Regions from separate parts of the Staphylococcus sp. SA22 genome, predicted to be linked through region 1. Evidence: riboswitches for the same ligand, from Rfam matches in the RefSeq annotation. Region 1 holds a riboswitch; the other holds the start of a gene.
What was found. Region 1 has a riboswitch for FMN ahead of ribD (bifunctional diaminohydroxyphosphoribosylaminopyrimidine deaminase/5-amino-6-(5-phosphoribosylamino)uracil reductase RibD). Riboswitches for the same ligand answer to the same signal wherever they lie in the genome.

Region 1 (15,325 bases):
TGGTAGCTCTTCTTCAGGAACAGTTGTCATTGTTCCATCTTCCCAATGAATGACAGGAATTGGTTCGCCCCAATAACGCTGACGACTGAATAACCAATCTCTTAATTTGTAATTAACTTTCTTTTCGCCAGCACCTTTTTGCTCTAATAATTGAATAGCTTTAGTAATTGCCGCTTCATTTTCTAAACCATCAAGTTCACCAGAATTAATATGTTTACCTTCACCAGTGTATGCTGCTTCTTCAACATTACCACCTTCGATGACTTCAATGATTGGCAAATCAAACTTTTTAGCAAATTCATAATCTCTGTCATCATGCGCTGGTACTGCCATAATTGCTCCAGTACCATATGTTGATAATACATAATCAGCAATCCAAATTTGTACTTTTTCACCAGATAAAGGATTAATTGCATATGCACCAGTAAACACACCTGATTTATCTTTTGCTAAATCTGTACGTTCTAAATCTGACTTTTTAGAAGCTTCTGTTTGATAAGCTTTTACTTTTTCTTTATATTCATCAGTTGTAATTGAATTAACTAATGCATGTTCAGGACTTAAGACTAAGAATGATGCACCATAGATTGTATCTGGTCTAGTCGTAAATACTTCTACTTTTCCTTCCGTATTATCTACATCAAATGAAACTTTGGCCCCTTCAGAACGTCCAATCCAATTGCGCTGCATATCTTTTAAAGACTCAGGCCAATCTAAATCATCTAAATCTGCTAATAATTGATCTGCATATTCTGTGATTTTAAGTACCCATTGTTTCATCGGCTTACGATAAACTGGATGTCCACCACGTTCAGAGACACCATCAATCACTTCTTCGTTAGATAAAACAGTACCTAATGCTGGACACCAGTTAACTGCAACTTCATCAACGTATGCTAAACCTTTGTTATATAACTGTATGAAAATCCACTGTGTCCATTTATAGTATTCTGGATCTGTTGTATTAACTTCACGATCCCAATCATAACTGAACCCTAATTCTTTAATTTGTCGTTTAAAAGTTTGGATATTTTTCTTTGTAAATTCACGTGGGTCGTTGCCTGTGTCTAAAGCATATTGCTCTGCTGGTAATCCGAATGCATCCCACCCCATCGGATGTAACACATTATATCCTTGCATTCTCTTATATCTTGAAATGATATCTGTTGCTGTATAGCCCTCAGGATGTCCAACATGTAAACCAGCACCTGATGGATATGGAAACATGTCTAAAGCATAAAATTTCTTTTGACCTAAGTTATCATTTGTTTTAAATGTTTTATTTTCGTCCCAATAGTCTTGCCATTTCTTTTCAATTTGATTGTGGTTGTAATTCAACACATTTCCTCCTATTCAATAAAAAAAGACACCTCTAACTATTCTATTTACATAGGGACGACATTTGCCGCGTTACCACCCTATTTCACAAAAATTGTGCACTCATTTTAATAGTAAGAGATGTCATTCATTCAATTTAAAATTATTACGATTTACATTTAGTCCTTAACACTAGCTCTCAGCATCACTAGCTTTCTGTAGAAAAGCTCCAAACGAAATTAAATTATACAAATTAATATTATGTTATAACGACATTTATTTCAAGTCTATAACGTTAATTCTATTTACTCATTATGCATCTATTTTTTTAGGTTGCGTATTATTCTCCTTGAAAATCATTAATAATATTAATGCAAATACAAGTAGTACCATCATACCGATAAACATCATGCGCATATTAAACGCATCAACTAATACACCACCAAGAAATGGACCGAATGCCTTTCCTACTGTAGCAGCTGAATTCACAAAACCTTGGTACTGTCCTTGCTTACCATCTGGCGCTAACTGATTGGCTATAGTTGGAACTGCTGGCCATACAAACATTTCTCCAAAAGTTAAAATAATCATACCGACAACAAATATTGTAAAGTTTTCGGCAAAGCTCGTAACAAAGAACGACAACATAAAAATGATGATGCCGACAAACATTTGCTTCTTTAAGTTTCCTTTTAACAGATAGAGAATCGGTTTAATTAATGGTTGTGCTACTAAAATCATTATTCCGTTAATTGTCCATAAAACACTATATTGTGCCATTGAAATATTAATAGATTGTGTAAATGATGCGATTGTAGACTCCCATTGAATATACGCAACCCAACAAATTGCAAACATTGCACAAATTAGTACTAATGAAATAAATCTTGCTTTATTCTTTTTACCAGTAATATCTAAATGAGTTGGATATTTAACTTTCGCATTAATTTCAATATTAAATTGCGTTACCGCGACAAGCGCAAACACAACATACATAATAAGATTGGCTAAAAAGATATAGTTAAAGCTAAATTCTGCGACAAAGCCGCCCATTGCTGCGCCGACAGCCACACCAATATTTTGCGCTAAGTATATCGCATTAAACGTTTGCCTTCCGCCATTCGGCCACACTGCTCCAGCCATTGCGTATATCGCAGGAATAATCATTCCGCCACCAAAGCCTAACATTACAAGCCATACAGCATACCAAGGCCACCCGTGAAAGAAATTAAGTAGCGTTGTACTACAAAGACAAGTGAAAGTTCCAATTAAAATCGTCTTGTATCCACCTAATTTATCAAATAGTGAACCACCTAATAAGTTTCCAATAACCATGCCAAATGAATTTATCATTAGCACTAAACCAGCAACAGTTAAACTTTTTCCAAGTTCTTGTTTCATATAAATTGTATTTAAAGGCCACAAAAAACTGGAACCAGTAATATTTAACGCCATGCCAATTACTAGCCACCAGACTGATTTAGGTATATTCATATTTCATAGTTCCTCTCTCTTTTTTGTCAAACTATAATAAACACTATAACATTAAAATATGTTAAAATCTGTACTTAGAACTCTTTTTTTATAGAAAGGAAAATGACATATGGGCAATCATTTCCAATACGCTTTTGAAAACAAACGTTATCACACATGGAATTACCATTTAAAAAATAAATTTGGACAAAAAATATTTAAAGTTGCATTGGATGGCGGGTTTGACTGTCCTAACCGCGATGGCACTGTAGCACATGGTGGATGTACATTTTGTTCTGCTGCAGGTAGCGGAGACTTTGCAGGTAATCGTGCAGATTCAATCGCAGTACAATTTAAAGAAATTAAGGAAAAGATGCATGAGAAATGGCACGAAGGAAAATATATTGCTTATTTTCAGGCATTTACAAATACACATGCACCAGTTGAAGTATTAAAAGAAAAATTCGAACCTGTACTTAAAGAACCGGGTGTTGTGGGATTATCTATTGGTACGCGTCCTGACTGTCTACCAGACGATGTTGTCGAATATTTAGCAGATTTGAATCAACGAACATACTTATGGGTTGAATTAGGACTACAAACAATCCATCAATCAACATCTGATTTAATCAATCGTGCCCATGATATGAAAACTTATTATGATGGTGTGGCAAAATTACGTAAGCATAATATCAATGTATGTACACACATCATTAATGGCTTACCTGGCGAAGACTATGACATGATGATGGCTACTGCCAAAGAAGTTGCACAAATGGATGTACAAGGTATTAAAATTCATTTACTTCATTTGTTAAAAGGTACACCGATGGTAAAACAATACGATAAAGGTTTATTAACTTTTATGACTCAAGAAGAATACACAAACCTAGTTGTGGATCAATTAGAAGTGATTCCCCCTGAAATGATCGTTCACCGAATTACCGGTGATGGTCCAATAGATATCATGGTCGGTCCAATGTGGAGTGTTAATAAATGGGAAGTATTAAATGGCATCGATGCTGAATTAGCACGTAGAAATTCTTATCAAGGGTTGCGTTACAAGTCTAAGGTGAAGCAATGAAATTAGAACGTATACTCCCTTTTTCAAAAACACTTATTAAACAACACATAACATCAGAAAGTATTGTTGTAGACGCGACTTGCGGTAACGGCAATGACACTTTATTTTTAGCCGAACAAGTACCAGAAGGACATGTTTATGGTTTCGACATTCAAGATTTAGCTTTGGAAAATACACGTGATAAAGTTAAGGATTTCAATCATGTTTCTTTAATAAAAGATGGACATGAAAATATTGAACATCATATAAATGATGCACATAAAGGTCATATTGATGCAGCCATCTTTAACCTAGGTTATTTGCCTAAAGGTGATAAATCTATCGTGACAAAGCCTGACACGACAATCCAAGCTATTAATTCATTGCTATCATTAATGTCAATTGAAGGAATTATCGTACTTGTTATATATCATGGTCATAGCGAAGGACAAATTGAGAAGCATGCATTGCTTGATTACTTGAGTACTTTGGATCAAAAGCATGCGCAAGTTTTGCAATATCAATTTTTAAACCAACGTAATCATGCTCCATTCATTTGTGCCATAGAAAAAATTTCTTAAGCATTTGCTGCGCTATACTATTTATAATTTAGGATTGAGTAGTCAACATTTGAAAAATTAATACCAACAACAAAAAGAGGTTTTCAACTTAATGAAAACCTCTTTTTATGCTATTAAACTTACACAGCAATAATTGCGTTTAAACTATTTTGCATTGCTGTTGCTCTACTTGCAATCGCATCACTGATGAAATTCAACAATTCTACTTTCTCTTGTTGTAACTTTTCATTGAAATGAATAATAACTGTTCTTTCATCGTCAACAGGACGCTCTTTGTAAATCCATTCTAATTCAACTAAATTATTATACGTTCTAGTACGCTTATACGGTTTGACTTCAACAAATCTGTCCATTTCTTTAAGCGTCATAGAACCTTTTTGCCATAAAGTTAGTAAAATTAAAATTTCTTCTCTAGACATTTTGTACTCGCTTTCAATCTCACTGAAAATTGAGTTAATGTCACCCAAAAGTGTTTCTAATTGCAAAATCCCAAATACAGTATCGTTATTTACTTTTTTCATGCTAAACATCTCCCAATTAATGATCACATATTTAGCCACCATACAAGTATTAACAAACATCCCAACAATCCCAAAACTTGTATGTGCTAACTTATGCTTAAAACTACAAGTGTAAATAAACTTGCTTTCTATTCAATTGTCAAAGTTGAATAAAATTAAATAAGTATAAAAACCAATAATCAATAGAGTTAATATTTAGAAATAAGATAATAGTACATAAAACAAATCACTCTATTACATATTAATTTTATAATTTATATACAAAGAAAATATATCAATATTACCATTAAATTGCAACAATTCTACATATATTTCTTCAAAAAAGATACGCATTGAATTTTTATTACATATAACTCTCATGAAAATTGATTAAACTAAATTAATTAGTTAGCCTTAAATTTAACAAATTAAATCAAACCGAATGAGGCTAAATTGGTTATTTTTCAAGATATGATTTGTATAAATCAAAACATTTCTTACAAATCAAATGTGTATAAAATGTGATATACATTCTCAACCTTAAAAAAGTTAAAAAAAAGATGAGCATCTACTGTCTCATCTTCTTAGAATATTAAATTTCTACAATTTCGTCATCTTCAACAATAAAGCCCATTGTATTGACGCTGTTATTTAAGAAAGTCAGAATATAACGCATTACTTCATCGCGTTCTGGCTCATTGTGAACCTCGTGGTAAAAACCTTGCCAAGCTTTAAAATATAATTCAGGTGTTTGATATTTTTCTTTAAACTCATCAATTGCCCTAGTATCAACAATTAAATCCTTCGTTCCATACATTAATAGTGTTGGCATTGGTTGAATGTCATGAATATGAGCCATCGTATCTTTCATCGTCTCATTAATTGTATTATACCAATGATACGTTGCTTTTTTTAACATTAAACCATCGTTAACTGTTTCTTCAACAATTTCTAAATTACGTGTTAAATCTTTTGGTTCTACACCAACATTAAAACGTGTGTCTTTTGATATTTTACCTATATTTGAAACAAGTTTATCTTTACGATTTTTTCCATTCTTTCGAAGTTCTAGCATAGGAGAAATTAACATCATCCCCTCGATTGGCAATTCTACTTTTTCAAGTAAATTTAATAAAATCAAACCGCCAAGTCCTACCCCTAATACATAAGTAGGAATTTTATATTCATTAGCTATCTTTAACCAGTCTAGCAAACTTTCGTGATACGTTTGAAAGTTTTCAATTTGTCCTTTATTAGCTCTTGAAGTTTGACCTTGACCAGGCAAATCTCCCATAATCACATGATAGCCATTTCTTCTTAACATCGTAATAACATATGCATATCTTCCCGTATGTTCTAATATATTATGAGCAATAACAACGACGCCTTTCGCATCATTTTCAGCTTCCCACTTCCACATTATTATACTGCCCCTTTTTCATTAATCTTCAATAACATAATTATAGCAAATTCACTATGTAGATTTCTATTTATAGTATTATTGTTGTCCATATTATTATATACAAATGAAATCAACATCAATAATAGTGTAATTATACATAATTATTTTTGATTGTTTTTGATGAAAACGCTTTCTCGAATATTTTTTTCATGCTAAACTTATTGTAAACACAAGGGTTTGGAGGAGTAGCAATGGCACTATTAAAGAATTTTTTTATCGGATTATCTAATAATATTTTTTTAAACAACGCAGCAAAAAAAGTGGGCCCACGTTTGGGTGCCAATAAAGTCGTTGCCGGAAATACAATTCCAGAGTTAATTAATACAATCGAATACTTAAATGACAAGAATATCGCTGTTACGGTAGACAATTTAGGGGAATTTGTCGGTACAGTTGAAGAAAGTAATCATGCTAAAGAACAAATTTTAACAATTATGGACGCCCTTCATCAACATGGCGTAAAGGCACATATGTCTGTTAAATTGAGTCAGTTAGGTGCAGAATTCGACTTAGAATTAGCTTACCAAAATTTAAGAGAGATTTTACTTAAAGCAAATACTTACAACAATATGCATATAAATATTGATACTGAAAAATATTCTAGCCTGCAACAAATTGTTCAAGTTTTAGATCGATTAAAAGGCGAATTTAGAAATGTTGGTACTGTAATTCAAGCATATTTATACGATAGCCATGAATTAGTTGATAAGTACCAAGATTTACGATTACGTTTGGTTAAAGGTGCATATAAAGAAAACGAATCAATTGCATTTCAATCTAAGGAAGATGTAGATGCAAATTACATCAAAATAATTGAACAACGTTTGTTAAACGCACGCAATTTCACTTCAATTGCAACACATGACCATCGCATCATTAATCATGTAAAACAATTTATGAAAGAAAATCACATTGAAAAAGATCGTATGGAATTCCAAATGCTCTATGGTTTTAGATCAGAGTTAGCAGAAGAAATTGCAAATGAAGGCTATAATTTTACTATTTATGTACCTTATGGCGATGATTGGTTTGCGTATTTTATGAGAAGATTAGCAGAACGCCCACAAAACCTATCTCTCGCTGTAAAAGAATTTGTGAAGCCTGCTGGATTAAAACGTGTTGGCATAATTGCAGCTTTAGGAGGTACAGTTATGTTAGGTTTAAGTACAATTAAAAAATTATACCGTAAATAGAGCATGGCATAAACAATAATTTAGGAGTCTGGAACAATAATCAATGTTCTAGGCTCCTAAATGTTATATTGGCAGTTCTGAATCATTTATAAATCTTTGATTATGAACTCTCAACAGCGCTCTATGCTTTTATAGATTTTAATAAATTAGCCATTTCAATTGCACTTACTGCTGCTTCGGCACCTTTATTGCCAGCTTTCGTACCTGCTCTTTCCACAGCTTGTTCAATACTTTCAGTCGTTAAAATACCAAATATGACTGGTACATTAGTTTGATCATTTACTTTAGAAACACCTTTCGCGACTTCATTACAAACATAATCATAATGAGACGTAGCACCGCGAATTACGCATCCTAATGTAATTACTGCATCATAATTTCCTGATGAGGCTAATTTTTTAGCTACTAAAGGGATTTCAAACGCACCCGGAACAAATGCTACATCAATATTGTCTTCATTAACATCATGTCGAATCAAAGTATCTTTTGCACCTTCAAGTAATCTTCCAGTGATAAAATCATTAAATCGACTAACTACGATTGCAACTTTTAAATCTTTTCCAATTAATTTACCTTCAAAATTCATATTAAAGTCCTCCTATATTAAATGACCCATTTTTATTTTTTTCGTTTCCATATAATCATGATTATGTACCGTTTCTGGTACGATAACTTCAATTCTTTCTGCAATATCAATGCCATATTGTTTTAATCCCTCAAATTTACTTGGATTATTACTTAATAAATTGATATGTTCGATGTTAAAATATTTTAAAATCTGTGCAGCAATATGATAATCTCGCAAATCTTCATCAAAACCTAATGCTAAATTTGCAGTTACTGTATCATATCCTTGCTCAATTAATTCATATGCGCGTAATTTGTTTAACAATCCTATGCCACGACCTTCTTGAGGTAGATAAATAATCATGCCGCCATGTTTATTGATATACTTCATAGACGATTCTAGTTGAGCACCACAATCACAACGTTGACTATGGAAAATATCGCCTGTAAGGCACGCAGAATGTAAGCGTACATTTTCATGTTGTCGAATTGCACCTTTTGTCAGTACAACTATCTCTTCATCTGTGTAAGTCGCTTTAAAACCATACATATCAAATGTTCCGAAATCTGTAGGCATTTTCACTTTTGCCTTAAATTCAATTTCTGGTTCTAATTTTTTACGATATTCAATTAAATCATCAATCGTAATCATCTTTAATTGATGTTTTTCTTTAAACTTTTGTAAATCTTGTCCTTTCGCCATCGTGCCGTCATCGTTCATAATCTCACAAATGACACCAGCGGGCTTGGCACCAGTAAGTTTAGCTAAATCAACAGCCGCTTCTGTGTGTCCATTTCTAGCTAATACGCCTTTATCTTGTGCTACTAATGGAAATAAATGACCAGGACGATTAAAATCAAATGCCTCGCTACTAGGATCAATGAGCTTTTTGGCAGTCAATGTACGTTCATAAGCGCTAATTCCTGTTGTTGTATCTACATGATCAATACTCACTGTAAATTGCGTACCAAAGATGTCGGAGTTATCATCAACCATTTGTACCAAATCCAAACGTTGTGCAATATCTTTAGACACTGGTGCGCATATTAATCCCCTTGCTTCTTTCGCCATAAAATTAATGGTATTATCGTCCATCCATTCAGTGACCGCTACTAAATCACCTTCATTTTCACGATTCTCATCATCTACTACAATAATTGTTTCTCCATTTTTTAAAGCCATTAAAGCACTGTCAATATTATCGAATTGCATGCTACCCCTCCTAAAAACCAAATGCTCTTAATTTATCTACAGATAATTGGTCTTTATCTTTATTTAAAATATTTTCAACATATTTAAACAAAACGTCTGTTTCTAAATGTACTTTATCTCCTAATTTTTTGGATGATAAAATCGTTGAACGCCTCGTTTCTGGAATAAGATGAATGTCAAAACTGTTATCATGTTTGTCAAATACCGTTAGACTTACACCATCCACAGTAATAGACCCTTGCTTAACTAACTGATTATTAATATGTTGGCTACATTGAATCGTAATAATTTTGGCATTGGCTGTTTCATTTATTTTTGAAACTGTTCCTAGTTCATCTACATGACCGAGGACAAAATGTCCACCAAACCTACCGTTACCACTCATGGCACGCTCTAAATTTACTTCTGATTGTCGCTTAACATCTGCTAAATAGGTTTTATTTTCAGTGCCTTTAATTACTTGAACAGTAAAAGATGTCGGATCAAAATCAATCACTGTTAAACATGCACCATTAACACTGATGGAATCACCAATATGCATATCTGCCGTAATCTTATGTGCTTCGATTTCAATCGTCCTGACTGATTGACGAATTTGAACACTTTTAACGACACCTATTTCTTCAACGATGCCAGTAAACATGCATCATCACTTCTTTCGTAAAGTTAATTTAACATTTTGATTTAATAACTCGGAATGAACAATTTCAAATTGGTTCGCATCTGGTATCTCAATCACATCATTTGTTTGATAAAATTGATAATTTCCAGATCCACCAATTAATTTCGGGGCATAATAGAGAATAAATTCATCTATATAATTAGATTGGAGAAATTCTGAAGTAGTGGTTGGACCTGCCTCGATTAGCAAAGTTCCAACTCCTCTTTTATATAAATTGTGAAGAATTGTTGTTAAATCACAAGACTTCAAGTAAATAATTTCAATATGTGTTTGATTGGTTGTTAAATTTGGATTTTCTGTATATATCCAAATTGGTGTTGATTCATCTTGATAAATTTGCTGGTTAAAATGAATATTCCCAGACTTAGACAATATTACTTTTATAGGGTTTTTTCCATCTTGAATACGTGTAGTATATTGTGGATCATCTAATTCAACTGTACGTCTTCCAGTTAACACTGCGTCGTGTCGATGTCTTAACTTATAGACATCTTGTTTAACCTCTTTGTTAGTAATCCATTGACTTTGTCCATTATCATTCGCTTGTTTACCATCTAAACTTGCAGATACTTTCACTGTAATTTGTGGCAGTTGCTTTGCTTTTGCTTTAAAAAAGTCTTGGTATAATTGTGATGCACGTTCATCATCAACGCATTCAACCTCAATACCGTGATCCCGTAACGTATCATCACCATGTGTATCTAACGAATTGTCTTTTGTTGCGTAAACTACTTTAGCTATCTTACAATCAATTATTTTGTTAACACAGGGTGGTGTTGAACCAAAATGACTACATGGCTCTAACGTAATATAAATCGTCGCACCTTCAGCATTTTGTTGTGCCATATCAAGTGCTTGAACCTCCGCATGCTTGTCACCTTTTCTCAAGTGTGCACCAATACCAACAATCCTACCTTCTTTAACTACAACAGCGCCAACGGGTGGATTAACACCTGTTTGACCTTGTACCATATTTGCAAGTTGAATCGCATAATCCATAAATTGACTCAAATGATCACCTCTATAAACAAAAATCCTCACATCATGAATTAAGATGCAAGGAGAAAAATTTATCGTTAAATAAGCCTATTTGTACACATTTTTACAAATACGCTACATTATCTTTGTCGATAATTAACATTCTTTCTCCCATCCAGACTTTAACTGTCGGCTCTAGAATCTCACTAGATCAGCCACTAATATGAAACATATTAGCAGGTCGCAGGCTTTATTTACTGCCGGTTGGGAATTTCACCCTGCCCCGAAAGAATTATATATGAAATTGTTATAGATTATTTGAGTACGTAGTATGTCAACTACATTTAAAATGATACTATATGTTTTCTGAAAAAACAATTAATGACGGTTTTAATTTAATATAATCTGAGTACTATAGGCATCTCATTGATATGATTCTTACTAACAGACATTAAAAGCAAACCTTCAATTCGTCTCTATAGAGCGTTCTCTTTATTATCTTCTAGTTACAAATTATTGATTGTCACTGTGCTGTTGTTGCTCATTCGATTCTAAAGCATCATATAATTGAGATACTGTATGCGCAACTTGTTCTACTATCATTTTCACACCATTTCGTAGTTTATTAACACCGTTTGTCATTTGACCTATTGCAATCATATTTGTTAATGTTCCAAACCTTGGACTAATAACTTGATTGGTTTCAGGTATGATTTGTATGCCTCCCATTGGATGTGCTTGTACAATTTGTCTATTTTCAAGATTTTTAATTAATTGATCATCTTGATCCAATTCATTTAAATGACTTTTTGCACCTGTCGCGTTAATGACAACATTATATATGTCTACTGATTCTTGGTTTTTGTATGAAAAATAATACAACTTGCCATCATGTTTCACATCTTCTAAATCTTTTTTCAAAATTAAAGACTTATTTTCTATTAATTCAATAATTAGTTCAGCAGTTCTTGGAGGCATTGGATTTGAATTTAATTGAATCATCTTTGAGTATTTTTGATTAAATTGATGTTGGTCTTCAATACTTAAGCTATTCCATATCCAATTTAAATTCTCTTTCAAATGTTCAATCATACTTTGGAAAATGCCCATTTCTGTTGGACGCGCTAAATCATACTTCAAATCTGCAATATGATTTCCTGTACGTCTATGTACTAATTTTTTAAAATCAATGTCATATTCAGCACATTCTTTTAAAAATAAAGAAACTAAAGTATCAAGCGGTGCATTGCCGAAATGATGTTTTTTAATGTCATTTAATTTGTCTTTAGTTAAGTACTTGAATGTCACGTCTATCATTGTACCTCTTACACTTGGTAAATGAGCAGAACGACTCGTCATAGTAATTGGTAATTTCGGATGATGAGCAGCAACATAACGAACAACATCTAAACTGGCAAGGCCTGTACCAATAATCGCAATATCGTCCAGTTCATTTACTTCGTCTAACGTATTATATGTTGGATAAGGCGTAGCAATATATCCTTTTTTACCCTTTAAGTTATATGGATCATGGTAGGCAAATGTACCACATGTTAAAAATACATAATCGTACGCTTGCCATGATTTTTCTGAATTTGTAGTACATATGTAATAAGTTAAATTCGTTTCATCAATATTAGAATTTGTATAAATCTCTTGAACTTTATTGTAATTAGTTGATATATTTGGATATTTTTTTGTGAACATAGATAAATAAGATTTCATATAATGTCCGAATACAAATCTCGGTAAATATGCAGGTTCATCAAAATTAAAATCAGTTTGTTGTTTATACCACTTCCAAAATTCAGTCTCATCATCTAAATTTAAACTCATCTTTTTCGAAGGCATATTAATTAGCAGCTCAGAACTATCATTTTGAAATGGTACGCCCTGTCCCATATTTACTTTATCATCGTATAAATCTATATCTAATTGATTAAATTTCGGGTGCTTAACTAACTCTCTCAATACACTTACACCAGCAGTTCCCATGCCTATTATTGCTACACGCATATATCATCCATCCTTTTGTAATTCAAAATATTATATTTAAACTATTACCTAAAATTATAGCAATTTGGTATTTTTAATAAAATTTATTAAGGCAAGCTATTATTTCACTTTCACAACCATTAAACCATTTAAAACTTTTCATTTAATATCAAATCTAGTGTTTGTGTTAAAATATTTATACCGAGGTGAATTAAATTGAAATTTATAGCAAAGATATTAATCTCATTAGTAATTCTATTTATGATTTTTAGTCGTAAAAACAAAGCTTCTTAATCAATACCCTTGATTACAAAATAAATTCAACTAAGGTTATTGGCCATACACTCAGAATATGGCTAATCACCTTTTTCAATGCAAAACAAAGAGTATATTTTGCAAAATCAATATCTATATTTATCTTTAATACCCTTTTAATACTAAAACCAAATTTAGATTACATAGTCATATCGTATAATATACCAGAGAAACATAGACATTCATCTATATAGATGATACTCTATTTAACGTCTAGGAGGTATGTTATGACGTATAAAGAACTAGCAACATATTTAAAAGTTTTATCAGATTCAAGCAGATTAGAAATACTAGATTTACTTTCTTGTGGAGAGTTATGCGCTTGTGATTTGTTAGAACATTTTCAATTCTCTCAACCTACACTTAGCTATCATATGAAAGCATTAGTAAAAACCAACTTAGTTACGACACGAAAAATCGGAAATAAACATTTATACCAGCTTAATCATGATCTTTTTGAGTCCGTAATTCATAACTTGTCTAAGGTTCATACCTCTAACCAACGATGTATTTGTCATAACCTTAAGACTAGTGAATGCTAATGATGACAACTTTAGCAATACTCATTTTTCTAGTTACTTTAATATTTGTATTATGGCAACCTAAAGGCCTAGATATTGGCATTACCGCATTAACTGGAGCCTTTATTGCTGTTATTACTGGTGTTGTAAGTTTTTCCGATGTTTTCGAAGTAACAAGTATTGTATGGAATGCTACTTTTACTTTTGTCTCAGTCATTCTTATTTCATTAATATTAGATAAAGTTGGATTATTCGAATGGTCAGCTATTCACATGCTTCATGCTTCAAAAGGCAATGGTTTAAAAATGTTCGTTTATATCATATTATTAGGTGCCATTGTTGCTGCATTTTTCGCAAATGATGGCGCAGCGTTAATCTTAACGCCTATTGTATTAGCGATGGTTAAAAATATTGGATTTAATAAGCGCGCAATATTTCCATTTATTATTGCAAGTGGTTTTATTGCTGATACAACGTCTTTACCTTTAATTGTAAGTAATCTAGTGAATATTATATCTGCCGATTATTTTCATGTAGGATTCGTTCGATATTTTAGTAGAATGTTTATACCTAATTTATTCTCACTTTTAGCAAGTATTATAGTATTGTGGTTATATTTTAGAAAAGCTATACCTAAAACGTTTGATGATAATAATATAAAACGTCCTAAAGATGCTATTAATGATTTAAAGCTATTTAAAATTTCATGGATTGTGCTAGTTATATTACTTTTCGGCTATCTAATCAGTGAATTCACTAAAATTCCGGTATCAATTTTCACTGGAATCATTGCTTTTATATTTCTAATGTTGGCTCGTAAATCAAATGCTGTAAATATTAAGGAAGTCATTAAGGGCGCACCTTGGAATATAGTATTATTTTCAATTGGTATGTATATCGTCGTATTCGGCTTAAGAAATGCTGGCATTACTTTAATATTGGCTAAAATATTAGAATATATTTCCAATTACGGTCTATTTAGCACCATTTTGGGAATGGGCTTCATTTCAGCATTTTTATCATCAATAATGAATAATATGCCTACAGTTTTAATAGATGCGATTGCTATTGGTCAATCAAATGTCCATGGCATGTTAAAAGAAGGCCTAATTTATGCGAATGTTATCGGTTCTGATTTAGGTCCAAAAATTACACCGATAGGCTCTTTAGCTACATTACTGTGGTTACACGTCTTAACACAAAAAGATGTTAAGATTTCTTGGGGCACATACTTTAAAACTGGTATCATCATTACAATTCCAGTACTATTTATAACCCTTTTAGGATTGTATCTAACACTTATCATATTTTAATTAATTAGGAGATTGTTATGACTAAAAAAACAATTTATTTTATATGTACAGGCAACTCATGTCGAAGTCAAATGGCTGAAGGTTGGGCTAAACAAATCTTAGCGGAAGATTGGAATGTATATTCTGCTGGTATCGAAACACACGGTGTTAAT
Region 2 (15,325 bases), on a different contig from region 1:
GATTGAATTTGCGAAAAATCATAAAGATAAAATTGCTAAACGTGGCGAACAATTTTTTATGGATAACTTCGGTCTAAAAGTTAAAGCTACCAATGTTGTAGGTAGTGGTGACGGCGTAGAAGTATTCGTGCATTGTGATGACCACGACATCGTATTTAATGCGAGTATTCCATTTGACAAATCAATTATTGACAGTAATAGCTCATTAAGAAGTGAGGATAAAGGCGATGATATGAGTACTTTAGTAGGTACAGTGTTGAGTGGCTTTGAATATCGAGCACAAAAAGAAAAGTATGATAAATTATATAATTTTTTCAAAGATAATGAAGAGAAATACCAATATACAGGATTTACTAAAGAGGCAATTAACAAAACACAAAATAGTGGATATGAAAATAAATATTTTTATATAGTTGCTAATATACCGACGCTCCGAGAATATAGGAAATATTACGAACCCCTAATAAAGAAAAATAATCTGAATTTTAAAAAAGGTATGAAAGAAGCAAGGAAAGGAGTAGGCTATAAAGCTGAAATAGAAGTACATACTACATTGTTTTCGAAAAGTAGTAACTTTTCAAAGGACAAAAAATTAGATGATGTTATAGATTTGTCTGAAAGTACGAAAAAGTTACACCTTAATTTTGAAAATACGAAAATATTTTTACAACTAGCAAAATCTACTATTAGTACTAATCGAGTTAATTACAGTGATAATGAGTCTATAAGGATTGAGGTCGAATGACTTGAAATCAGCTAATTTCTCTATATTCTAAACAAACACATAAATGGGTGATGAGCTATGTTTAAAAGAACTAAACTAATCTTAATAGCAACACTTCTGCTATCAGGATGTTCCACGATTGAAAATGAAACAAAAGAAGACACGAACACAGAAACGAAATCTGTACCAGAAGAAATGGAAGCTTCAAAATATGTAGGACAAGGCTTCCAACCACCTGCAGAAAAAGATGCGATTGAATTTGCGAAGAAGCATAAAGATAAAATTGCTAAACGTGGCGAACAATTTTTTATGGATAACTTCGGTCTAAAAGTTAAAGCTACGAATGTTGTAGGTAGTGGCGACGGCGTAGAAGTATACGTGCATTGTGATGACCACGATATCGTATTTAATGCGAGTATTCCATTTGACAAATCAATTATTGACAGTGATAGCTCATTAAGAAGTGAGGATAAAGGCGATGATATGAGTACTTTAGTTGGTACAGTGTTGAGTGGCTTTGAATATCGAGCACATAAGGAAGAGTTGGATAATTTAACAGAAGTTTTAAAAGAATATAAAAGTAAATATAAATATACTGGTTATACTGAAAATGCAATTATGAAAACGCAGAATAGTGGTTTTAGAAATGAGTATTATTATTTGACTGCAATTCCATATACTTTAGATGAATATAAAAGGTATTTTCAACCCTTAATCAAAGAGGATGATAAGTCTTTTAGGGACGGTATGAGAAACTCAAAAAAACAACTTAAAGATAAATCACGTCCATATGTTGTTACAACTTTATTTAGTACTAAAGATAATTTTACTAAAGATAATACAATAGACGAGATGATTGATTTTTCTGAAGTACTAAAAAAGAAAAAGAATATTCCTCATGATTTGAATGTTTCTCTTCAAATTTCTAATAAATATATAAATACAACAAGACCTAATTATAGTAAGAAGGATGTAATAGAAGTAGGTGTATTTAATCATGAAAAAACTAACACGAATGATTAAACTAATAACAATAAAAAGGTAGGTTCAAAAAACCGTCCCAAAATCCATCTCAAAAAACAATCAAGCAAACAACATTCCAACCAATGAACGCAAATCACCAATGTATCACTCTCCAATTACGTAACTATGATCTAATTAAAGCATAGTTATTGAGGTTTTGTGATATATAGTATAAAATTAATGAGAATTAAATTTAATAATGTAAAATTCATCTTCGGGGTCGGGTGTAATTCCCAACCGGCAGTAAATAAAGCCTGCGACCTGCTAGTATGTATCATATTAGTGGCTGATCTAGTGAGATTCTAGAGCCGACAGTATAGTCTGGATGGGAGAAGATGGAGGTTTTTTGTTGTGCAATAATCCTCCTATTCTTACGAGATGAATGGAAGGAGAAAATTGAATATGCAACAAAATAAACGTCTTATCACAATAAGTATGTTGAGCGCGATTGCGTTTGTGTTAACTTTTATCAAGTTTCCTATACCATTTTTGCCACCATACTTAACTTTAGATTTTAGTGATGTACCGTCACTACTAGCTACATTTACGTTTGGACCAGTTGCCGGTATCATAGTTGCACTGGTTAAAAATTTATTGAACTACTTATTTAGTATGGGCGATCCAGTTGGACCATTTGCTAATTTTTTAGCAGGTGCAAGTTTCTTATTAACTGCTTACGCCATCTATAAAAATAAACGTTCAACAAAATCTTTGATTACTGGATTAATCATTGCGACAATCGTTATGACTATCGTGTTGAGTATCTTGAACTATTTCGTTCTATTACCTTTGTACGGTATGATATTTAACTTAGCTGATATCGCAAATAATCTTAAAGTAATCATTGTTTCAGGAATTATACCATTCAATATTATTAAAGGTATCGTCATTTCTATTGTATTTATTTTACTATATAGAAGGCTTGCGAATTTCTTGAAAAGAATTTAATCAAATTAAAGCAAAATAATATACACATAATAATAAAAAGCAGGTGACTATCAATAAACGATAGCTTGCCTGCTTTTTCTATGGAACATTTGTCTAAAAAATCAATTATTCAAATTTTAAAGCGTCCCCATCAAATGATTCGTCTGCAATTTTAATAGAATCTGTAGGGCATCCATCAATTGCATCTTCCATATCTTCATATAATTCCTCAGGCACTTCTGCAGTACCTTGGTTATCGTCAAGGATTACGAAAGCAATACCTTCGTCGTCGTAATCATATATATCTGGCGCTGCTGCACCGCATGCACCACATGCAATACAAGTATCCATATCAACGATTGTATATTTTGCCAATGTCTTCGCCTCCTTTGATAAAAATGCTAAAATAGTAATGTGACTAAAATTTTAGACAGCATCATTTTTATTTTCAAATTATCCGTTTTACAGAGTGAGGGTTAAACTTGCAACACATTATAAAAACAGCATTACAACAAACATTTAACTATAAAACAAATAAAAGTATTTACAATATCTTAGTTGGAAAGAAATCTCACCAAACCTTTTTTGACGCTTGTAGTCAACAACAGTTGTCATTATATCACAGTTTACCACTATTAAAATATCCATCTTTTGAGCTATTTTTAGAAAATATAACTGAATTTAATGCTGAAATGGAAATCATGTTGCATCCTAGATATACATTTGAAAGTATGGGGCAAACATTTCAAGCAATTCAACTATTAGTGCAAACCATGTCTAATACTATGCAGCAAGATTTTCGTTTCGTACCAATCTCTCAAAATAATAAGATACAAGAAACTGTAAAGATTGTCTATAACTACATTAAAGAAAACAAACTACAAATTGATTTTGAAAATGAACTACATAACTTATTTAAAGCAATAACTTTAAAAGGGCCATGTTACTTACATTATTATTTGCAAGGCTATGATGAACCAATGTATACGAGACAGCAAGTTAGTTTAATAGAAAAATTATCTCAACAGCAATTGTTTGAATACGAAATGAATAATTTAGTGACAATGATGTTTGAATTAGAAAGTGGAGAATATACGATTTTATCAAAAATAATAATGAAACCTACATTATTAAATCAAACTTATATTACATATACAAGATTGCTTGAACAATTCACGATGGAAGATATAGCGGCTCAACAACAAGTTAAAATCAATACTATCGAAGATCATGTACTTGAAATCTTAATCAAAGGTTACATGTCTAATTACGATGATTATGTTGAACAAGAAGATCAACTGCAATTTTTGAATTTTTATCAACAGCATCGTGGCGAACGATTAAAATTTTACAAAGAACAATTTGACACGTTATCATATTTTCAATTAAAAGTATTAATCGTTGGATTTGAAAGAGGTGATCTGAATGTTGCATGATATTTTACGAAACAAATTTGGTTTCGAGAGTTTTAAACCGGGACAACAGGAAATTATAGAAAGTATAATGTCTCAACAACACACTCTAGGTATTCTTCCAACTGGAAGTGGAAAGAGTTTGTGTTATCAAATACCTACGTATTTATCAGGTAAGCCGACATTAATTATCTCACCGCTAATATCTTTAATGGATGACCAAGTTATGCAGTTGAAAATAAATGGAGAAAAACGTGTAACATGTATTCACTCTGGTATGGATGAAATTGAGAAAAAGCATAATATTAAATGTTTACGACATAGCCGCTTCATCTTTCTAAGTCCAGAATTTCTCCTGCAACCGGCAAATTTTAAATTAATTTCCACGATAGACTTTGGCATGATTGTACTAGATGAAGCACATTGTTTATCTGAATGGGGCTACGACTTCAGACCACATTACGCGCTAATAGGAAAAGTAACAAAGCATTTTAAAGAAGCGGTAGTCTTAGCATTGACAGCAACTGCACCACCGCATTTACAAGATGATTTGACGGAAATGTTAGCGATTCAATTCAACGTTATTAAAACTACAATGAATCGCCCAAACATAAGCTTTAAGCATCTTAATTTTAATGATGATGAAGATAAAATTGAGTGGTTACTGCCGTTTCTACAACAGTCGGGACCAACGATTATTTATGTCTCATCGAAAAAGATGTGTCTGAATTTAGCGCAACTTATTTATGATTCAGGTTTTCTTACAGGCATTTATCATGGTGATATGAATTATCAAGAGCGACACACAGTTCAACAACAATTTTTAAATAATGATATTCCGATTATAGTCGCAACGAGTGCTTTTGGTATGGGGATTAATAAAAAAGATATTCGCACAATCATTCACTTTCATCTTTCAACAAGTCCTTCTAACTACATTCAAGAAATTGGCCGTGCGGGTCGCGATGGTGAACTAAGTCAGGCAATTAGTTTATTCCAACCGGACGATAAATATATTTTAGAAACGTTATTATTTGCAGATATGATAACAGAAGAAGATGTACAAAATTTCGAAATAGGAGAATTTTTAGCACCCGATAAGCAAGACGTTTTGACAACGTTGCATTCATTCTACAGTATCGGCGCCTTGAAACAAATATTTAAGCAATCGTTTAAACGAAAGCAATTAGGATTCTTTCGCATGATTGGCTATTGCAAATTGGATCAATGTAGACGGAAGTATTTATTAGAATTTTTCGGTGAATATCCACCGACACAAGATCGATGTTGTGACAATGATTCTAATATAACTGATATCGCAATTTTAAATAAGAAGAAGGTAATTAGAAGTATTGGATTTGATGAAAAGTTGCAAAATTTATTTCTCAGATAGTATTACTTTACTAAAAGAAAATTGACAAGCTATAATTAGTGTATACACAATTGAAAAATGATTGAAATAATTTTGAAAAATATACATAAACTTGTGTCATAAGGGTATATTTTATGTAAAATCATTGTAATAGAATAGAAAGGAAGATGGCTATGTCTAATAATTTTAAAGATGACTTTGAAAAAAATCGTCAATCGATAGACACAAATTCACATCAAGACCATACGGAAGATGTCGAAAAAGACCAATCAGAATTAGAACATCAAGATACAACAGAGAATACGGAGCAACAGTTCCCACCAAGAAATGCCCAAAGAAGAAAAAGACGCCGTGATTTAGCAACAAATCATAACAAACAACATCACGATGAATCACAAGCATCTGACGACAATGTTCAAAATGAGGCTGGCACAATAGATGATCGTCAAGTCGAATCATCACACAGTACTGAAAGTCAAGAACCTAGCCATCAAGACAGTACACCTCAACATGAAGAGGGATATTATAATAAGAATGCTTTTGCAATGGACAAATCACATCCAGAACCAATCGAAGACAATGATAAACACAAGACTGTTAAAGATGCAGAAAATAACACTGAGTATTCAACAGTTTCTGATAAGAGTGAAGCTGAACAATCTCAGCAACCTAAACCATATTTTGCAACAGGTGCTAACCAATCAGAAACATCAAAAGATGAACATGATAATGATTCTGTAAAACAAGATCAAGCTGAACCTAAAGAACATCATAGTGGTAAAAAAGCAGCAGCAATTGGTGCTGGAACAGCGGGTGTTGCTGGTGCAGCTGGTGCAATGGCTGCTTCTAAAGCTAAGAAACATTCAAATGACGCTCATAACAAAAGTAATTCTGGCAAGGCGAATAACTCGACTGAGGATAAAGCGTCTGAAGACAAGTCTAAAGATCATCATAATGGTAAAAAAGGTGCAGCAATCGGTGCTGGAACAGCAGGTTTAGCTGGAGGCGCAGCAAGTAAAAGTGCTTCTGCCGCTTCAAAACCACATGCCTCTAACAATGCAAGTCAAAACCATGATGAACATGACCATCATGACAGAGATAAAGAACGTAAAAAAGGTGGCATGGCCAAAGTATTGTTACCATTAATTGCAGCTGTACTAATTATCGGTGCATTAGCGATATTTGGAGGTATGGCATTAAACAATCATAATAATGGTACAAAAGAAAATAAAATCGCGAATACAAATAAAAATAATGCTGATGAAAGTAAAGACAAAGACACATCTAAAGACGCTTCTAAAGATAAATCAAAATCTACAGACAGTGATAAATCAAAAGAGGATCAAGACAAAGCGACTAAAGATGAATCTGATAATGATCAAAACAACGCTAATCAAGCGAACAACCAAGCACAAAATAATCAAAATCAACAACAAGCTAATCAAAATCAACAACAGCAACAACAACGTCAAGGTGGTGGCCAAAGACATACAGTGAATGGTCAAGAAAACTTATACCGTATCGCAATTCAATACTACGGTTCAGGTTCACCGGAAAATGTTGAAAAAATTAGACGTGCCAATGGTTTAAGTGGTAACAATATTAGAAACGGTCAACAAATCGTTATTCCATAATATAACTATATTAATTGTAACTGAACTGCTATATACAAACGTGCATATTATAAAGTTTCTCTAAATATTATAGAGAACTTAAATTGCTCTTATAAGTATGTAGCGGTTTTTTCATTTTCAAAGTTTGTTATTTAACAAGGTGTTGTCTCGAATATTGGTATATCAATTAAACTTTTTACATAGTCATCAAAAAGATAAAACACCACAATCAACAAATTTAACAAGGATGAATAAAAAATAAATCAACATATTAAATTGTAGTGTTATTCAACTCCATGGCTAACAATTCTCTATGCACATTAAACAAATTGTCAAAAATATATCATAAATCTTCAAGCACAGACTTAGCGCATCAATCACTGAACTGTTATAATAGTTTGGGATTAAAGGAGGCCGAAACAATGCAAAAAGTTGAAAGTATCATAATTGGTGGAGGGCCATGCGGATTAAGTGCGGCTATTGAACAAAAAAGAAAAGGTATTGATACCTTAATTATTGAAAAGGGTAATGTCGTAGAATCAATCTACAATTATCCTACTCACCAAACATTTTTCTCATCAAGTGATAAATTAAGTATTGGGGACGTACCGTTTATCGTTGAAGAAAGTAAACCAAGACGTAATCAAGCGCTAGTTTATTACCGAGAAGTTGTAAAACATCATCAATTAAAAGTAAATGCATTTGAAGAAGTATTAACTGTTAAAAAAATGAATAATAAATTTACTATTACTACGACGAAAGATGTTTATGAATGTCGATTTTTAACAATCGCGACAGGCTATTATGGTCAGCATAATACATTAGAAGTTGAAGGTGCGGATTTACCTAAAGTGTTCCATTATTTTAAAGAAGCACATCCGTATTTTGATCAAGATGTTGTTATTATTGGTGGTAAGAATTCGGCTATCGATGCTGCTTTGGAGTTGGAAAAAGCTGGTGCTAACGTGACGGTTCTATATCGTGGTGGAGATTATTCGCCTTCAATTAAACCGTGGATACTTCCAAATTTCACAGCATTAGTAAATCATGAAAAAATTGACATGGAATTTAATGCTAATGTTACCCAAATAACTGAAGATACTGTGACTTATGAAGTAAATGGTGAAAGTAAAACAATACACAATGATTATGTATTTGCGATGATTGGTTATCATCCCGATTATGAATTTTTAAAATCTGTAGGCATTCAAATTAATACAAATGAATTTGGAACAGCGCCTATGTATAATAAAGAAACATACGAAACAAATATCGAAAATTGCTACATTGCAGGTGTGATTGCTGCAGGGAACGATGCGAATACCATTTTTATTGAAAATGGTAAGTTCCACGGTGGCATTATTGCTCAAAGCATGCTAGCTAAGAAACAAACGCCCTTAGAATCATAAAAATAAAGGTCTACGTACTAAATAACTTAGTTTTACAACGACTGACATTCATGATATGTCAAATGAGGTTGATGACTAATTATTGTACATAGACCTTTTTATGTTACGTAATCATTATAATTCAAAATATGATTTGATTTCAGCTTTGTCTAAATTATTGCTTAACGCGACTAATAATTTTAATCTTGCTTTTGGACCATTCAAACCGTTAGAAAAAATAAAACCTTGTTGTGCGAGTTGGTAACCACCACCATCGTATGCGTAAGTTGGACTCACAATACCATTAAAGGAACGTGAAACTAGCACAATAGGTATATTTAAATATACTAATTGTTGAATGCCTTCTAATGCGCTTGGAGGTATGTTGCCTTGTCCTAACGCTTCAATAACCATACCATCGATACCTTCACGACTATAAAAACTAAAAATGTCACCTGGCATACCCATATATGCTTTTACTAATGGTACATTTAGTTTCTCATTGACATTTTCCAATGCTTGTTGGCGATATGGCATATGATGGAATTGCACACGATCCTTTGTCAATACACCTAGCGGACCATGATTTGGACTTTGAAATGTGTTTGTATTAGACGTATGTGTTTTGGTAACATTACGCGCCGTATGAATTTCATCATTAAATACAACCATGACGCCTTTATGACGGGCCTTTTCATCAGAGGCAACGCGAATAGCGGAAATATAATTATATAATCCGTCAGAACCAATTTCATTAGACGAGCGCATTGCGCCAGTAATAACAACAGGTTGCTCGATACCTAATATTAAATCAAGTAAAAAGGCAGTTTCTTCTAACGTATCGGTACCATGCGTGATAACGAAACCATCATAATATTTATTTGTTACTGCTTCTAAAATAATATCCTTTAATTGTTTAACATGTTGGATTGTCATATGAGGTGATGGTACATTAAAAGGATTTAATTCATCTATTTGTGCATATTGATTTATGACATCTTGATGCATTGAAATAGGGTTGATATCATTTGTTACTACTTTATTAGATTGGTCTTGTGACATACTAATGGTGCCACCAGTATGAATAACAAGTAGATGTTTCATATATTTCCTCCTATATTTCATTTACCTAATTATGATAAAATATTATTCATAAAACGACAAGGAAGGGAAATGACGCATGAAAGCCATTAATATTGCATTAGATGGTCCAGCTGCTGCCGGAAAAAGTACAATTGCGAAACGTGTAGCCAGCGAACTATCAATGATTTATGTCGATACAGGAGCAATGTATCGCGCATTAACATACAAATATTTAAAATTAAACAAAACTGAGGACTTTGCAAAACTAGTTGACCAAACAACATTAGATTTAACTTATAAAGCAGATAAAGGTCAATGTGTCATTTTAGATAACGAAGATGTAACAGACTTTTTGAGAAATAATGATGTGACGCAACATGTTTCATACGTTGCATCTAAAGAGCCAGTACGTTCATTCGCCGTTAAAAAACAAAAAGAGTTAGCTGCAGAAAAAGGTATCGTAATGGATGGCCGCGATATCGGAACTGTAGTGCTACCAGATGCAGATTTAAAAGTATATATGATTGCATCAGTTGAAGAGCGAGCAGTAAGAAGATATAAAGATAATCAATTAAGAGGTATCGAATCAAATTTTGAAGATTTAAAACGTGATATTGAAGCACGTGATCAATATGACATGAACCGTGAAATATCGCCATTAAGAAAAGCAGATGATGCAGTGACATTAGATACGACAGGCAAGACGATTGAAGAAGTTACTGACGAAATTTTAGCGATGGTGAATCAAATTAAATAATCTAGTAAGTCATAACTATTTATTTGTAATGGGCAACGCTTAATGCATATACAAATTGAATGTGCTGTTAATGATTTACTCAAATTAAAAGGTGATTTTTATTCAACGATGAATGAAAGTTGCCTTTTTATTTTTGGTAAAAGTTAATGCATCAGTCAATTGTGTAAGTTTTTCAAAAAGTAAACAGAAATAATAAAGATAAATTATTAGAATTCCAAAAATAATTCATTACATTCATAAAGCATTTTACAAATGGTAAGAAAATGAGTGTTACAAATCTAAGAATTGCAAAAGAAGCTGATTTAGTCACAAAAAAAGTCCTATGTAATAATTCGAGAAAGATGCACTATATACGGTTTTCTTACTATTCAATTGTAAAAGTTGCTTATTTGCGTGGCTTTTTGTTTTATAAAAGTATAAAATTTTACTATAATATATCTTGTAGAGAACAATGAAATGACAGACTTATAAAACAAAATAGTGAGCTATGCTAATTTTTATACAAAAATATGTATAAACATAGCGGACTTTATTACTTGTTTGAATATATGGTTGTAATAAATATATGTCCAAATAATACACAGAATGAGATTAAGTGACATATTTATGGATACAACTAATTTACTAAATGTAATAAAGGTTGAATTTCTTGACAATTCTGTCAGTTTATAAGATGTTATAAATATGTAGTGTATAAGGAGGCAAACAAGATGACTGAAGAATTCAATGAATCAATGATTAACGATATTAAAGAAGGTGACAAAGTCACTGGCGAGGTACAACAAGTTGAAGACAAGCAAGTTGTTGTTCATATCAACGGTGGTAAATTTAATGGGATTATTCCTATTAGTCAACTATCTACGCATCATATTGATAGCCCAAGTGAAGTTGTAAAAGAGGGCGACGAAGTTGAAGCATATGTCACTAAAGTTGAGTTTGATGAAGAAAATGAAACTGGAGCTTACATCTTATCTAGAAGACAACTTGAAACTGAGAAGTCTTATAGTTATTTACAAGAAAAATTAGATAATAATGAAATCATCGAAGCGAAAGTAACAGAAGTAGTTAAAGGTGGTTTGGTTGTTGATGTAGGACAAAGAGGTTTTGTTCCGGCTTCACTAATTTCAACAGACTTCATTGAGGATTTCTCTGTGTTTGATGGACAAACAATTCGTATTAAAGTTGAAGAATTGGATCCTGAAAATAATAGAGTCATTTTAAGCCGTAAAGCAGTTGAACAAGAAGAAAACGATGCTAAAAAAGATCAATTATTACAATCTTTAAATGAAGGCGATGTTATTGATGGTAAAGTAGCGCGTTTAACTCAATTTGGTGCATTTATAGACATTGGCGGTGTCGATGGTTTAGTGCATGTATCTGAACTTTCTCACGAACATGTTCAAACACCAGAAGAAGTAGTTTCAATTGGTCAAGATGTTAAAGTTAAAATTAAATCTATTGATAGAGATACAGAACGTATTTCATTATCAATCAAAGATACGTTACCAACACCTTTCGAAAATATTAAAGGTCAATTCCGCGAAAATGATGTCATTGAAGGTGTCGTAGTAAGATTGGCAAACTTTGGTGCATTTGTTGAGATTGCACCAGGTGTACAAGGACTTGTACATATTTCTGAAATTGCACACAAACACATTGGTACGCCAGGTGAAGTGTTAGAACCTGGTCAACAAGTAAATGTTAAAATATTAGGTATTGATGAAGAGAATGAAAGAGTATCACTATCTATTAAAGCAACATTACCAAACGAAGATGTTGTTGAAAGTGATCCTTCTACGACTAAGGCGTACTTAGAAAGCGAAGAAGAAGATAATCCAACAATTGGCGATATGATTGGTGATAAACTTAAAAATCTTAAACTATAATATTTAATAGTCAACTCCACATGTTTATGATTGCATGTGGAGTATTTTTATGTAACCAAATATATTCGGAATGATAACGTGGACAAATTAAACTAAGTGTTTTATAAGATAAAGTTTTAAGTGCTGATTTTTATCATTACAGTAATAAACTCATTTTGAATACACAGTCTCATGTGATATTATTAAAAAGATATAAGAAAGAGAGGAAGTTAGCTTATGACTAAACCTATAGTAGCTATTGTAGGTAGGCCTAATGTAGGTAAATCTACAATTTTTAATAGAATAGTTGGAGAACGTGTTTCGATTGTTGAAGATACGCCAGGTGTAACACGAGATCGTATTTATTCTTCAGGTGAGTGGTTAACACATGATTTCAATATTATTGATACAGGTGGTATTGAAATTGGTGATGCACCATTCCAAACACAAATTAGAGCGCAGGCAGAAATCGCCATAGATGAAGCGGATGTTATTATTTTTATGGTTAACGTGCGTGAAGGATTGACACAAAGCGATGAAATGGTCGCTCAAATTTTATACAAATCTAAAAAACCGGTCGTATTAGCGGTTAACAAAGTAGATAATATGGAAATGCGTACAGACGTGTATGATTTCTATTCATTAGGATTTGGTGAACCGTATCCGATATCAGGGTCACATGGTTTAGGTCTTGGTGACTTGTTAGATGCAGTTGTTTCTCATTTTGGTGAAGAGGAAGAAGATCCTTATGATGAAGATACAATTCGACTATCCATTATTGGACGACCAAACGTAGGTAAATCAAGTTTAGTAAATGCTATTTTAGGTGAAGATCGCGTTATCGTTTCTAATGTTGCAGGGACAACCAGAGACGCTATTGATACAGAGTATAGTTATGATGGACAAGATTATGTTTTAATCGATACTGCTGGTATGCGTAAAAAAGGAAAAGTATATGAATCAACTGAGAAATATTCAGTATTAAGAGCTTTAAAAGCGATTGAACGTTCAAATGTTGTTTTAGTGGTTATTGATGCAGAACAAGGCATTATTGAACAAGATAAACGTGTTGCAGGTTATGCACATGAACAAGGTAAAGCAGTCGTGATTGTCGTAAATAAATGGGATACTGTGGAAAAAGATAGTAAAACGATGAAGAAATTTGAAGATGAAGTACGTAAAGAATTCCAATTTTTAGATTATGCACAAATTGCTTTTGTGTCTGCTAAAGAACGCACAAGATTACGTACATTATTCCCTTACATTAATGAAGCAAGTGAAAACCATAAAAAACGTGTTCAAAGTTCAACTTTAAATGAAGTCGTTACTGATGCAATTTCCATGAACCCTACACCAACAGACAAAGGTAGACGTTTGAATGTCTTTTATGCAACACAAGTTGCTATTGAACCACCGACATTTGTTGTATTTGTTAATGATGTAGAATTAATGCATTTTTCTTATAAACGCTATTTAGAGAATCAAATCCGTGCCGCTTTTGGTTTTGAAGGTACACCAATTCATATTATAGCTCGAAAGAGAAATTAACGATTGGGGGATAACAATGACTAAAATTACCGTTTTTGGTATGGGAAGTTTTGGGACAGCCCTTGCCAATGTTCTTGCAGAAAATGGACATGATGTTTTGATGTGGGGTAAAAATCAAGATGCTGTTGATGAATTAAATACATGTCATACAAATAAAAAGTATTTAAAATACGCAAAATTAGACGTTAACATCATCGCTACTTCAGATATGACCAAAGCAATTCAATTTGCAGATATTTACTTAATGGCTTTACCTACTAAAGCAATGCGAGAAGTTGCTACTCAAATTAATGATAAGCTGACATCTAAAAAGACTTTTATACATGTTGCTAAAGGTATTGAAAATGGGACATTTAAACGTGTGTCAGAAATGATTGAAGATTCTATTTTACCTGAATATAATGCAGGTATTGGCGTGTTGTCAGGGCCAAGTCATGCGGAAGAAGTTGTAGTCAAGCAACCAACTACAGTTGCTGCTTCATCAAAAGATAAAAATGTAAGTAAATTAACGCAAGATTTATTTATGAATGATTATTTGCGTGTGTACACGAATGATGACTTGATTGGTGTTGAACTTGGTGGTGCATTGAAAAATATCATCGCAGTAGCAAGTGGGATCGTAGCTGGAATTGGCTACGGTGATAATGCAAAAGCTGCATTAATGACTCGTGGCTTAGCGGAAATTAGCAGATTAGGTGAAAAATTAGGTGCCGATCCTATGACATTTCTAGGTTTAGGTGGTATCGGTGACTTAATCGTTACTTGCACATCAACACATTCTCGAAATTTCACATTAGGATATAAACTTGGACAAGGTGAATCAATGGATCAAGCATTATCTGAAATGAATATGGTTGTTGAAGGTATTTATACAACTAAATCCGTTTATCATTTAGCTAAAGAAAAAAATGTGGATATGCCAATTACAAATGCATTATATAGAGTATTATTTGAAAATATTTCGGTAAAAGAATGCGTAAAAGATTTAATGGAGCGCGATAAAAAATCTGAATAAAATGTGTATTATTACACATATACAGCTAATAATTACGCAAAATGAATAGAAATGGCTTAAATTCAACGTTTTTGCCACATAAATGATTGCGATTTATGTAATGCTTGTGTTAAAGTTTTACCATAATGATATAAACATATCATTATCAAACCTCAGGAGGTGAATGTCTAATGAACAAAACAGATTTAATCAATGCAGTTGCAGAGCAAGCTGATTTAACTAAAAAAGAAGCTGGTTCAGCAGTAGATGCTGTATTCGAATCAATCCAAAACTCACTTGCTAAAGGTGAAAAAGTACAATTAATTGGTTTCGGTAACTTTGAGGTACGTGAACGTGCTGCACGTAAAGGTCGTAACCCTCAAACTGGTAAAGAAATTGATATCCCAGCAAGTAAAGTTCCAGCATTCAAAGCTGGTAAAGCATTAAAAGATGCTGTAAAATAATTTTACTTAAAAAGCCCTGAATAAGGGCTTTTTATTTTGCTTTTAATACTTACAACCTGTACTTAAATTGTAATGTTCTTCTAAGTTTTTAATCTTTGGAACATTCATTGTTTAAGCGTTCAAAATATTACATGACATAATAGTTTTGATAAAAA

Region 2: linked by a shared signal. The riboswitch ahead of ACXQH5_RS00580 (ECF transporter S component) and the one ahead of ribD (bifunctional diaminohydroxyphosphoribosylaminopyrimidine deaminase/5-amino-6-(5-phosphoribosylamino)uracil reductase RibD) in region 1 are both predicted to bind FMN.

Annotation. Positions count from the first base shown of each region.
Region 1 is NZ_JBSZQY010000010.1:37,821-53,145, reverse strand. Features, by position in the region: gene leuS (leucine--tRNA ligase) at 1-1,341, opposite strand, end outside; gene ACXQH5_RS09690 (MDR family MFS transporter) at 1,630-2,811, opposite strand; gene ACXQH5_RS09685 (TIGR01212 family radical SAM protein) at 2,921-3,874, shown strand; gene ACXQH5_RS09680 (class I SAM-dependent methyltransferase) at 3,871-4,434, shown strand; gene ACXQH5_RS09675 (transcriptional regulator, SarA/Rot family) at 4,554-4,955, opposite strand; gene ACXQH5_RS09670 (alpha/beta fold hydrolase) at 5,527-6,354, opposite strand; gene ACXQH5_RS09665 (hypothetical protein) at 6,357-6,476, opposite strand; gene ACXQH5_RS09660 (proline dehydrogenase family protein) at 6,588-7,589, shown strand; gene ribH (6,7-dimethyl-8-ribityllumazine synthase) at 7,711-8,175, opposite strand; gene ACXQH5_RS09650 (bifunctional 3,4-dihydroxy-2-butanone-4-phosphate synthase/GTP cyclohydrolase II) at 8,188-9,369, opposite strand; gene ACXQH5_RS09645 (riboflavin synthase) at 9,380-10,012, opposite strand; gene ribD (bifunctional diaminohydroxyphosphoribosylaminopyrimidine deaminase/5-amino-6-(5-phosphoribosylamino)uracil reductase RibD) at 10,019-11,062, opposite strand; FMN riboswitch at 11,189-11,324, opposite strand; gene ACXQH5_RS09635 (FAD/NAD(P)-binding protein) at 11,543-13,045, opposite strand; gene ACXQH5_RS09630 (ArsR/SmtB family transcription factor) at 13,567-13,881, shown strand; gene arsB (arsenite efflux transporter membrane subunit ArsB) at 13,881-15,173, shown strand; gene arsC (arsenate reductase (thioredoxin)) at 15,191-15,325, shown strand, end outside.
Region 2 is NZ_JBSZQY010000001.1:103,410-118,734, forward strand. Features, by position in the region: gene ACXQH5_RS00565 (DUF1672 domain-containing protein) at 1-745, shown strand, start outside; gene ACXQH5_RS00570 (DUF1672 domain-containing protein) at 803-1,747, shown strand; partial or broken gene ACXQH5_RS00575 (hypothetical protein) at 1,782-1,871, shown strand; FMN riboswitch at 1,954-2,088, shown strand; gene ACXQH5_RS00580 (ECF transporter S component) at 2,150-2,695, shown strand; gene ACXQH5_RS00585 (ferredoxin) at 2,801-3,049, opposite strand; gene ACXQH5_RS00590 (YpbB family protein) at 3,157-4,110, shown strand; gene ACXQH5_RS00595 (RecQ family ATP-dependent DNA helicase) at 4,100-5,479, shown strand; gene ebpS (elastin-binding protein EbpS) at 5,632-7,092, shown strand; gene ACXQH5_RS00605 (hypothetical protein) at 7,217-7,333, shown strand; gene ypdA (bacillithiol disulfide reductase YpdA) at 7,494-8,480, shown strand; gene ACXQH5_RS00615 (asparaginase) at 8,595-9,563, opposite strand; gene cmk ((d)CMP kinase) at 9,640-10,299, shown strand; gene ACXQH5_RS00625 (hypothetical protein) at 10,342-10,446, shown strand; gene ACXQH5_RS00630 (hypothetical protein) at 10,563-10,754, shown strand; gene rpsA (30S ribosomal protein S1) at 11,010-12,185, shown strand; gene der (ribosome biogenesis GTPase Der) at 12,402-13,712, shown strand; gene ACXQH5_RS00645 (NAD(P)H-dependent glycerol-3-phosphate dehydrogenase) at 13,729-14,727, shown strand; gene ACXQH5_RS00650 (HU family DNA-binding protein) at 14,898-15,170, shown strand.